3 regions of the Falsiroseomonas sp. HC035 genome follow, and region 1 is predicted to be linked to each of the others. Evidence: predicted binding sites of a transcription regulator. Region 1 holds the regulator's gene; each other region holds the start of a gene.
The links. Region 1 encodes LexA, which represses DNA repair genes until DNA is damaged. Its sites were predicted from a motif close to TGTTCTANNTANGTTC; they were not measured.
Positions count from the first base shown of each region.

Region 2: a site for LexA is predicted at 1,326-1,341, ahead of uvrA (excinuclease ABC subunit UvrA). Genes of this name have one in related genera too.
Region 3: a site for LexA is predicted at 1,337-1,352, ahead of ACLF3G_RS12645 (S24 family peptidase). Genes of this name have one in related genera too.

Region 1 covers NZ_JBNXUN010000009.1:62,181-65,451, reverse strand. The annotation lists gene ACLF3G_RS18765 (ComEC/Rec2 family competence protein) at 1-1,419, shown strand, start outside; gene lexA (transcriptional repressor LexA) at 1,603-2,322, opposite strand; gene ACLF3G_RS18755 (molybdopterin molybdotransferase MoeA) at 2,457-3,271, opposite strand, start outside.
Region 2 covers NZ_JBNXUN010000001.1:101,131-104,401, forward strand. The annotation lists gene uvrA (excinuclease ABC subunit UvrA) at 1-1,277, opposite strand, end outside; gene ssb (single-stranded DNA-binding protein) at 1,471-2,007, shown strand; gene gyrA (DNA gyrase subunit A) at 3,039-3,271, shown strand, end outside.
Region 3 covers NZ_JBNXUN010000005.1:40,987-44,257, reverse strand. The annotation lists gene ACLF3G_RS12660 (hypothetical protein) at 1-256, opposite strand, end outside; gene ACLF3G_RS12655 (hypothetical protein) at 421-849, opposite strand; gene ACLF3G_RS12650 (hypothetical protein) at 882-1,307, opposite strand; gene ACLF3G_RS12645 (S24 family peptidase) at 1,481-2,125, shown strand; gene ACLF3G_RS12640 (lysylphosphatidylglycerol synthase domain-containing protein) at 2,136-3,271, opposite strand, start outside.

The DNA.
Region 1 (3,271 bases):
CCGGCCATGGTTGCGATGCGCGATTCCGGGCTGGCGCACCTGCTGTCGGTGTCCGGCCTGCACATGGCAATCGTCATGGGGCTGGTCTTCGGCGTGCTGCGGGCGGGCCTGGCGCTGGTGCCCTGGGTGGCGCTGCGGGTGCCGGGGAAGGCCGTGGCGGCGGTGGGGGCGCTGGCGGCGGGGGCATTCTACATGCTGCTGACCGGATCGCAGGTGCCGATGCAACGCTGCCTCGGCATGGCGGCGCTGATGACGCTGGCGCTGCTCGCCGGGCGAAGGGCGCTGTCGCTGCGGGTGCTGGCCATGGCCGCCGCGGCGGTGCTGGTGGTGGCGCCGGCGGAAGTGCTGGGGCCATCCTTCCAGATGTCCTTCGGCGCGGTGCTGGCGCTGATCGCCGGGCATGACGCCCTGCGGCCCTGGCTGGCGCGGCTGGAGCCCCGGCGCGCCTGGTGGCGGCGCGGCCTGCTGCTGCTGGCAGGGCTGGTGCTGACATCCCTGCTGGCGGGCGCGGCCACCGCCCCGTCCGGCCTGCACCACTTCGGGCGGTTGCAGGTGTTCGGGGTGCTGGCCAATGCGGTGGCGGTGCCGCTGACTTCCCTGCTGGTGATGCCGGCCGCGCTGGCGGCGGTGCTGGCGCTGCCGATCGGACTGCAGGACTGGCCGCTCTGGGCCATGGGATGGGGGGTTGAGTGCATCCTGCTCGTGGCGCGTCTGGTCGCAGACATGCCGGGGGCTGCGCCGGCGATGCCCCCACTGCCGGGCTGGGGGCTGGCGCTGGCGGCCTTCGGATTCTGCTGGCTGTGCCTGTGGCGCGGCGGTCTGCGGCTGTTCGGGGTGCCGGTGATCCTGGCGGGCCTGGCGGCGGGTCTCGTCTCGCCACCGCCGGACCTGCTGGTGTCCAGCGACGCCCGGCTGGTGGCGCTGCGCACGGCGGACGGGATTTACCTCTACCGCGTCCCGGGGGCCCGCAACTTCGCGCGCGACAACATGCTGCGCGCGATGGGCGCGACCCAAGCGCTGGCACTGCCGGGACAGGGGGAAGTCGCGGGCGGCGCCATTTCGTGCACGCCGACAGCGTGCCGCTTCCAGCCAAGGCCCGGCAGCGCCGTCGCCGTGCTGCTACGGGGGCCACCGGCGCGGCGCGGGGAGCGTATGCCGCCCCTGGACCCCGGACAGGCCTGCGGCCACGCTGCGCTGGTCGTGGCGCTCGAGGCGATGGAGCCGCGCTGCCGCAGCGGCGTCACCATTGACCGGTTCGCGATGTGGCGCGACGGCGCCCAGGCCGCCTGGCTCGGCACGGCGGCCGTCATCCGCACGGACCGCGGCCTGCGAGGCGACCGCCCCTGGGTGCCGCCGGTCCCGATGCCAGGTCGCGCCTCCGACCTGCCGCGCGCAACCGTCGATACGGGATCGCGTTAACCATGCCTTAGCCGGGCCAGATCCAGGATGCCCGGACAGGAAGGGCGGAAAGGACGCGAGTCATGGACATGGCATGGATGCTGGTCGCCGGGATTCTGAGCGGTGTCGTCGCCACGGCAGCGTGGCAGCGGCTGCACGCCTGGCGTGCGGCACGCCGCCACGAATGGGACCCCTACTGAGGGCTCAGTAGCGGCGCAGCAGGCCGATCAACCGGCCCTGAACCCGAACCCGGTCCGGCCCGAAAATGCGCGTCTCGTAGGCGCGGTTCGCAGGCTCCAGCGCCACCGAATTGCCCTTGCGACGAAGGCGTTTCAGCGTGACCTCCTGGTCATCGACCAGTGCCACCACGATCGCGCCGCTGTCGGCCGTATCGCCGCGGCGGATGATCACCGTGTCGCCGTCCAGGATGCCAGCCTCCATCATCGAATCGCCAGCCACCTCCAGCGCATAATGCTCGCCGCCGCTCAGCAGCGCGGCCGGGACGTCGATGCTGGCCGAGGTGTCGCGCAGCGCCTCGATCGGCATGCCGGCAGCAATCCGACCATACAGCGGCAGGGCGACAGAGCCCGCTTCGTTCGCTGCCTTCTGCACCCCGGCAAGGCCCGGCGCGAAATGGCCCCGGATCACGTTCGGCGTGAAGGATGGCGGAGCAGGTGCCGGCCCGGGATCGGCCCGGCGCGGCGCGACGTTTTCCGGCAGGCGCACAACCTCCAGCGCACGGGCGCGGTGCGCGCGGCGCTTCAGGAAGCCTCGTTCCTCCAGGGCCGTTATCAGGCGGTGGATGCCGGATTTGGATTTGAGGCGCAGCGCGTCCTTCATCTCCTCGAAGGAAGGCGAGAAGCCGGTCGCGCGCAGGTGCTTGTCGATGAACATCAGCAACTCGTGCTGCTTGCGCGTCAGCATGGCGTTCTCCAGCCGGTCGGGGGACCACGGGGTGCCGAACAAACGGGCAACCGGCATGGATGTTCTATGTAGGTTCCTGCGAGGCCGTCAAATCTTTTTCGCGGCTCTTGCCAAAAAACGCGCCGTAGCGGGGCTTAGATGCCGAACTGGCCCAATGGGATGGCCGGCACCTCGGCCCCCTTGGGCAGGGCCGGCGCCAAGGGCGGCCTCAGGATCAGCGCTTCTGCCCGCGCCAGATTGGCTAACATGGAGCTGTCCTGCTGCGGAAACGGGGTGGCAGTGATGTGGCTGTCCGAATCGGTGCCGAGCGTGGCGCGTAAATGATCGAATCGGCGGTCATTCGCCGGCAGGTCGGCGCCGGCCCGGACCAGGATGGTGCGCGGCGCCGCGGGCGGCAGCCCGGACAGCACGGCGAGTGCCGGCAGCAGGAACTGCACGCCACAGACCAGGGCGGAGACTGGGTTGCCGGGCAGGCCCAGCACCGGCGTGGCGCCGAGCCGGCCCCAGATCAGCGGCTTGCCCGGCCGCATGGCGATCTTCCAGAAATCCAGCGCAAAGCCGTCCCGGCCGAGCGCTGCCTGGATCAGGTCATGCTCGCCCACGCTGGCGCCGCCCGTCGTCACCAGCAGGTCGCAGCCGCGGGAGGCCGTGGCGGCGGCGGCGATCGCATCCCGATCATCCGCCACGATGGGCAGCACCAGCGGATCGCCGCCGCCGGCCCGCACCAGGGCGGCCAGGGCATGGGCGTTGCTGCTGACGATGCCGCCGGGCGGGATCGGCTCGCCGGGCAGGGCGATCTCGTCGCCCGTGGCCAGAATGCCGATGCGCGGGCGGCGATGCACCATCAGCCAGGGGTGGTTGGCAGCGGCGGCGAGGCCGATGTCCCGGGCCGTCAACCGGCGTCCGGCGGGCAGCAGGATGTCGCCCGTGGTGAAGTCCAGGCCACGCC
Region 2 (3,271 bases), on a different contig from region 1:
TGCTCGCCGGCGATCTTCACCGACAGCGATTCAGGCTTGAGGCGGTGGCCGTTGCAGACGGGGCAGGCGCGTGAGGCCTGGTAGCGGGACAGATCCTCGCGCACCCACGGATTGTCGGTTTCGCGGTAGCGGCGCTCGAGGTTGGGGATGACGCCCTCGAACGCCTTCTTCACATCGTAGGCGCGCAGGCCATCCTTGTACTTCAGCGTCACGATTTCGGCGCCGGTGCCATGCATCACCACATGCCGGAACGCCTTGGTCAGGTCGCCCCACTGGCTGGTCATCGAGACCTTGTAGTGCCGCGCCAGGCTTTCCAGCGTCTGGTCGTAATAGGGCGACTGCGCCCCGGCCCAGGGCTGCACCGCGCCGTCCTTCAGCGACTTGGTGTCGTCCGGCACCACAAGCTGCGGGTCGAAGAAGCTCTGTGTCCCGAGGCCGTCACAGGTCGGGCAGGCGCCCTGCGGGGAGTTGAAGGAGAACAGCCGCGGCTCGATCTCCTCGATGGTGAAGCCGCTGACCGGGCAGGCGAATTTCTGGCTGAAGACGGTGCGGCCCTCGCCATCGGCATTCTCGGCATAGGCAACGCCGTCGGCCAAAGCGAGCGCGGTCTCCAGGCTGTCGGCCAGGCGCGCCTCGATGCCCTCGCGGACCACGATGCGGTCCACCACCACCTCGATGTCGTGCTTCAGCTTCTTCGACAGATTCGGCACCTCGGCCACCTGGTAGAGCGTGCCGTTGACCTTCACCCGCTCAAATCCGCGGCGCTGGAACTCCAGGAAGTCCTTCTTGAACTCGCCCTTCTTGCCCTTGGCGACGGGCGCCAGCAGCAGCAGGCGCGTCCCCTCCGGCATCGCCATGATGCGATCGACCATCTGGGACACCGTTTGCGCCTCGATCGGCAGCCCTGTGGCCGGCGAATACGGCACGCCGACGCGGGCCCAGAGCAGGCGCATGTAGTCGTGGATTTCCGTCACCGTGCCGACGGTTGAGCGCGGGTTGTGGCTGGTGGTCTTCTGTTCGATGGAGATCGCCGGCGACAGGCCCTCGATGCTGTCCACATCGGGCTTCTGCATCAGTTGCAGGAACTGGCGGGCATAGGCCGAAAGGCTTTCGACGTAGCGGCGCTGGCCTTCTGCGTAGATCGTGTCGAAGGCGAGCGACGACTTGCCGGAGCCGGACAGGCCGGTGACGACCGTCAGCGTGTCCCGCGGGATGTCGATGTCGACATTCTTGAGATTATGCTCCCGCGCGCCGCGCACACGGATCTGGCCGGTCATGGATGTCCACCGATGGATAGGCGCACGGAGCCTCCCGGAGGGATGCCACGTTCGCATTGTGTTCTGGGGGTTTTGCCACCATATAGGTGGGGCGGGAAGAGGTTTTACGAGGCCTGTCGCGCGCAGCCCAGCCCTGTCTGGTCGGCGCGGCAGCGTCGGGCTAGTTTCCGCGGTTCAGATCGAGGGGCCGGCGATGGCAGGCGTGAACAAGGTGATCCTGGTTGGCCGTCTGGGTAAGGACCCGGAGGTGCGGAACTTCCAGAATGGCGGCCGGGTGGTCAACCTGCGCCTGGCGACGTCCGAGCGCTACAAGGACCGCGAAGGCAACCAGCAGGAGCGCACCGAGTGGCATTCGGTGGCCATCTTCAACGAGAAGTTGGGCGAAATCGCCGAGAAGTACCTGAAGAAGGGCTCCGAGGTGTATGTCGAAGGCCAGCTCGAGACCCGGAAGTGGCAGGACCAGTCAGGGCAGGACAAGTATTCGACCGAAATCGTGCTGCGCCAGTTCCGCGGCGAGATCGCACTGCTGGGCGGGCGCGGCGGCGGCGGGGCTGACCCGGGCGAGGGGGATACGGGCGGCAGTTACGGCGGCGGCGGGCGCTCCTCGGCTCCTGCGCGTTCTGGCGGCGGCGGTTGGGACAACAGCGGCGGCGGCGCCCGCGGGGGCGGCGGCGGCCGCAGCGCTCCGCCGAAGGGCGGCAGCGACCTGGACGACGATATTCCGTTCTAAGGACCGTTCGTCCGCGTCCGTCCGATCTTGGTGAGGCCGGTACGTGATGAGGGATCTGCCGGCGGCTCGCGGCCGCTCGAATTGCAGCAGGCTGTAGCGCAGCAGCCCAGTCCGGCCGTCCAGATCCAGCAAGGGGAGCCCAGCCTGCCCCCAGCCCTCGGCCGCCCCGCCCCGGCCGCTGGCCTGCAGCATCCGGCCGAGGAAGGCATAGGTCGGCAGGGTGTGGCGGGTGATGTCGCGCAGCGTCGCCAGGGCAAGCACGGCCCCGGCCGGCAGGCGCTGATAGCCGGCGGCGGAACGGGTCACGTCGCAGGTGCCGAACCGCTTCACCCGGTCGAACCACGAAGCGCGGGTCAGCCGCGTTATGGGCACCCAGGCCGAGGCAGGCACGAAATCCGACAGTTCCAACGCATCGCCCGGCCGCAGCACGCGCCGCACCTCCGCCAGGAAGGCGGCGCGGGCCAGTTGGCGCGGGTCGATGTTCAGGCTGACCAGGTTCAGCGGCTGCATCCGCTCCTCCAGGCAGGGGAGGGTGCCGCCCAAGCCGCAGCCGGCATCGAGCACGCGAATCCCCGGCGCGACTCCGGCCAGGGCGAGCAGTTCCAGGCTCAGCCTTTCGGCCACGGCGGCGTACTCCTCGGCCGAGTCCGGGCGGGCCAGCCTGGGCTACGGCCGGTAGCCTCAGTGGATGTGGCGGCCGAAGCTCTGTTCCAGTTGCGGGTAGCCGCGCGCCAACTTGCCCAGCAGCAGGTCGATACAGGGCAGCGTCACGCGCCAGCCGCCCGCGACGGCGTAGCCGCCATGCCAACTTGCCGCATCTCCGCCTGGCTCCTGCGACCCATGTCCTCAGTTGCTTCAGGCCGGCATGAGCCACGAGTGAAGCGGCAGGGCGCAACTAACGGCACATTGCGGGCCGTTTCCGGCCAGGAATTGGCCTTGGGAGGGGCTGCACCCTTCCGCCGGGGCGCGGAATTGCCTAATCCACAACCCGCGAGACCCGGCTGCGTCCGGCCAAGCATGAGGATTGCGCGTTGAGCGACACGTCACCGCCGCCTGGCGACCCCAAGGGGCCGGGCCACGACATCGCACCGGTTGGTCTCGAGACCGAGATGCGCCGGTCCTACCTCGACTACGCCATGTCGGTCATCGTCGCGCGCGCCCTGCCGGATGCGCGGGACGGGCTGAAGCCGGTGCACCGGCGCATTCTCTATGCCATGCACGAATCCGGCTACACCGCGGACAAGCCGCACCGGAAATCGGCCCG
Region 3 (3,271 bases), on a different contig from region 1:
ACTCGCCCAGCAGCGTCTTGCGGGCGGCGAAGCCTGGCGCCGGGTCCAGCACTCCGCGGGCGGAGGTGGCGATGGTGCCGGACACGCCGCGGCGTGCGCGTTCCAGCGCCCGCAGCCTAGCCTGGCGGGCGGTTTCCTCCGCGGCGGCTTCGGTAGCGGCCGCCTGCGCGGCCGCCCCCTGGGCCGCCTGGCTGGCGGCGACGCTGGCATCCGCGGCGGACACGGCCGGCTTCGGCGCCTTGAACAGGCCACCCATGCGCGCTTCCTTCGGCTTGAGAGGGGGCCCCAACAAAAAGACCCGCCCGGCAAGGCCGGACGGGTCGGAGTTTGAGGACCGGGAGAGGAGGATGTCGTGGAGCGCAACTCGCCCCGTGGCAGGGGCTTGATAAGCCGGATGCCGCGCGGCGTCAATATTTATTCCTATTTTTCCTGATTATATTCCTTTCCGCCCAGCTCGCGGAACAGCTGGAACGGCGTCCAGGCCCGCGGTGCCGCCGGCCCCAGCAGCGCGCGGCACAGCGCCACGCAGGTGAACGGTGCCAGCGGCGGCAGGCTGCGGGGCGCCGCCTCCGCCGGGATGAAGGGGCCGAGCACGCGCAACCCGGCGCGGCGATAGAAGCTGGGCAGGTCGAAGCCGCCCGGCACCGGCAGGCGTGCCACCAGCAAGCGGCCCGACAGCGGCTCCAGCACCGTCCATCCGGCCTCATCGCCGAGTGCTGCGAAACAATGCCTGAAGCCGGGCCGCAGCAGGTGCAGCCAGGGCTGGTCGGCGCCGCCGCCGAAGGCGACCCACACGGTCTGCCCCGTTGCATCCGTCACCCGCCGATGCGCCAGGCGGTGCGTGGACAAGGGTTTGGTCGCGCCGTTCAAGGTTGCGCCGGTCATGCCACACGCCCCCGGAACGCCACCACCTCGCCTTCCGGCAATCCGCGGGGCGGACCGCCGACGATCCCCTTGGCACGCAGCGGAAAGTCCAGCCGCTCCATCGCCTCGCGCCACAGCCGCAGGTCGCCGGCCTCGGTCGGAATGCGCGGGCTGGGAGATTCATGCCGCTCGCCCCAGATACGCAGGATGCGGGCATGCGCCAGGTCGATGCGGCGCTGGCGGTAGAGCCGGTCCAGGCACTTCACCACGTCATCCGGCTCGCAGGGCCGCACCACCAGGCCGCGCCCGGCGCCGAGGCGCGCGCCGTCGCGCCGGGCGGTCAGCGCCGCCATGGTCCAGAACCAGGCATCCTCGGCGGAGGCGAACGGTTGCGCGCGGTCCAGGCTGGCCAGGACGGGGGCGTGGCGGGGGGCGATGGACATATCTCGGGGGTCCTCGAGGGCTAGTTCCTGAACAAAACAGGAACAATAGCTTTCTAGACCGTTCCATCTACGGTTGCAAGGATATGGTTCCTATTGCCTCCCGACTCGAAACCTAGGATGGATCACCCAGAGCAGGCGCAGGTCGCCTGTAACGAACAGGGAAATCCGCATCCATGCGGCACGAGGATGTCTGGCGGGCAATCGATGCGCTCGCCGCCGAACATGGGCTCTCCGCCTCCGGCCTGGCCCGCCGCGCCGGGCTGGACGCCACCGCCTTCAACCCGTCCAAACGCACCGGTGTCGATGGCCGCGCCCGCTGGCCCTCCACCGAAAGCGTCGCGAAGGTTCTGGCCGCCACCGGCACGGGCTTCGAGGCCTTCGCCTCCCTCGTCACCGGCGCCCCTGCCCTGTCCCGCGGCCGCAGCGCCATCGCCCGACGCATCCCGCTGATCGGCCTGGCCCAGGCCGGCAGCGAGGGGTTCTTCGACGATGGCGGCTATCCGGTCGGCGGCGGCTGGGACGAGATCTCAGTGCCCGACGTGCCGGACCCGAACGCCTACGCGCTGGAAATCAGCGGCGAGAGCATGGAGCCGGTGTTCCGCGATGGCGACGTCGTCATCGTCTCCCCCGGCGCCCCGGTGCGACGCGGCGACCGCGTGGTGGTCCGCACCCGCGCCGGGGAGGTGATGGCCAAGCAGTTGCTGCGCCAATCCGCCCGCCGGGTCGAACTGGCCAGCCTGAACCCAGCGCATCCGAACTACAGCTTCGACCTGGCAGAGCTTGCGTGGATGCACCGCATCATCTGGGCAACGCAGTAGGCATCGCCGCCTACCGCCCCGGCAGCAGCGGCGCCAGCGTTTCCAGGTCCTTCTCCGCCCGGCAGGCCAGGAAGCGCGGCCCGTCGCCCGGCTTCGGTGCGCCGATCGGGAAGGCCGTCAGCCCGATATCGCCATAGACCCGCAGCAGCCCCGGCCCGACGCGCCAGAAGGCGGCATCCACGCCCTCCCGCTCGCACATGTCGCGAAAGCGCCAGATGGCGGAAACGCGGTCCCGCTCCTCCCCCGCCGGGTCGCCGAGCGCCAGCCAGATGCCGTTGCGGCGGACGAAGCCGAAGCCGGCGCGGCCGGCCTCGCCGAACACCGCGCCATCGGCGATCTCCGGCGCCTCCGCCCCCAGCCCCTTGAGCCGCGCCCGGACCTCGGCGTCCCAGGGCACCGGCTGCAGCCGCGCAGGGCGCAGCAGCCGCACCGCCGCCACCAGCAGCAGCACCGCCGCGAGGCCCACGGAAAAGCGCAGGCTGTCCGGCGCCAGCGGCGAGACCACCACGCCCCACCAGCTGTCGCCTGCAACCTTGCCGCCATAGCTGACCAGCGCGAGCATCAGCGCGCACAGCCCCACCACCACCAGCGGCAGCAGCGTCGAACCGGCCAGCGGTTCCGTCATCAGACGCGCGGTGCGGTAGAAGGCGCTGCGCATCGCCGCCAGCAGCCCGGCCACCAGCAGGAAGGCGCCCCACAGCCACCAGCCATCGGCCCGCAGCCAGCAGATCAGCGCGCCGGTCAGCAGCAGCGCGATGCCGGTGCCCCAGGCCAGCGTCAGCCGTCGCAGCAGCCCGTAGCCCATCACCAGCAGCAGCGACCCGATCAGCGAGGCCGCAAAGTGGGAGGCGACCGCCGCCTCATACCCCGCCCATTCCGCCACCGCCGTGCCCTGCGCCGGCAGCGCGCCAACGAAGATCAGCAGCGCCCCGCCGAGGCCCACCAGGCCTGCGATCACCGGCACTTCCAGCGCATCCGTCACGCCCTGTTCCGTGGCGAAGCGCTTCAGCGCGTGGCGGCGCTGCGCGATCTCGAAGCCGGCAAACAGGATGCCGGCCAGGAACAGCGGCACGATGTAGTAGTACAGTCGGAACAGCAGCAGCGCGCCGACCACCTGCGCCGGCGTCAGCCAGGGCTGCAGGCCGA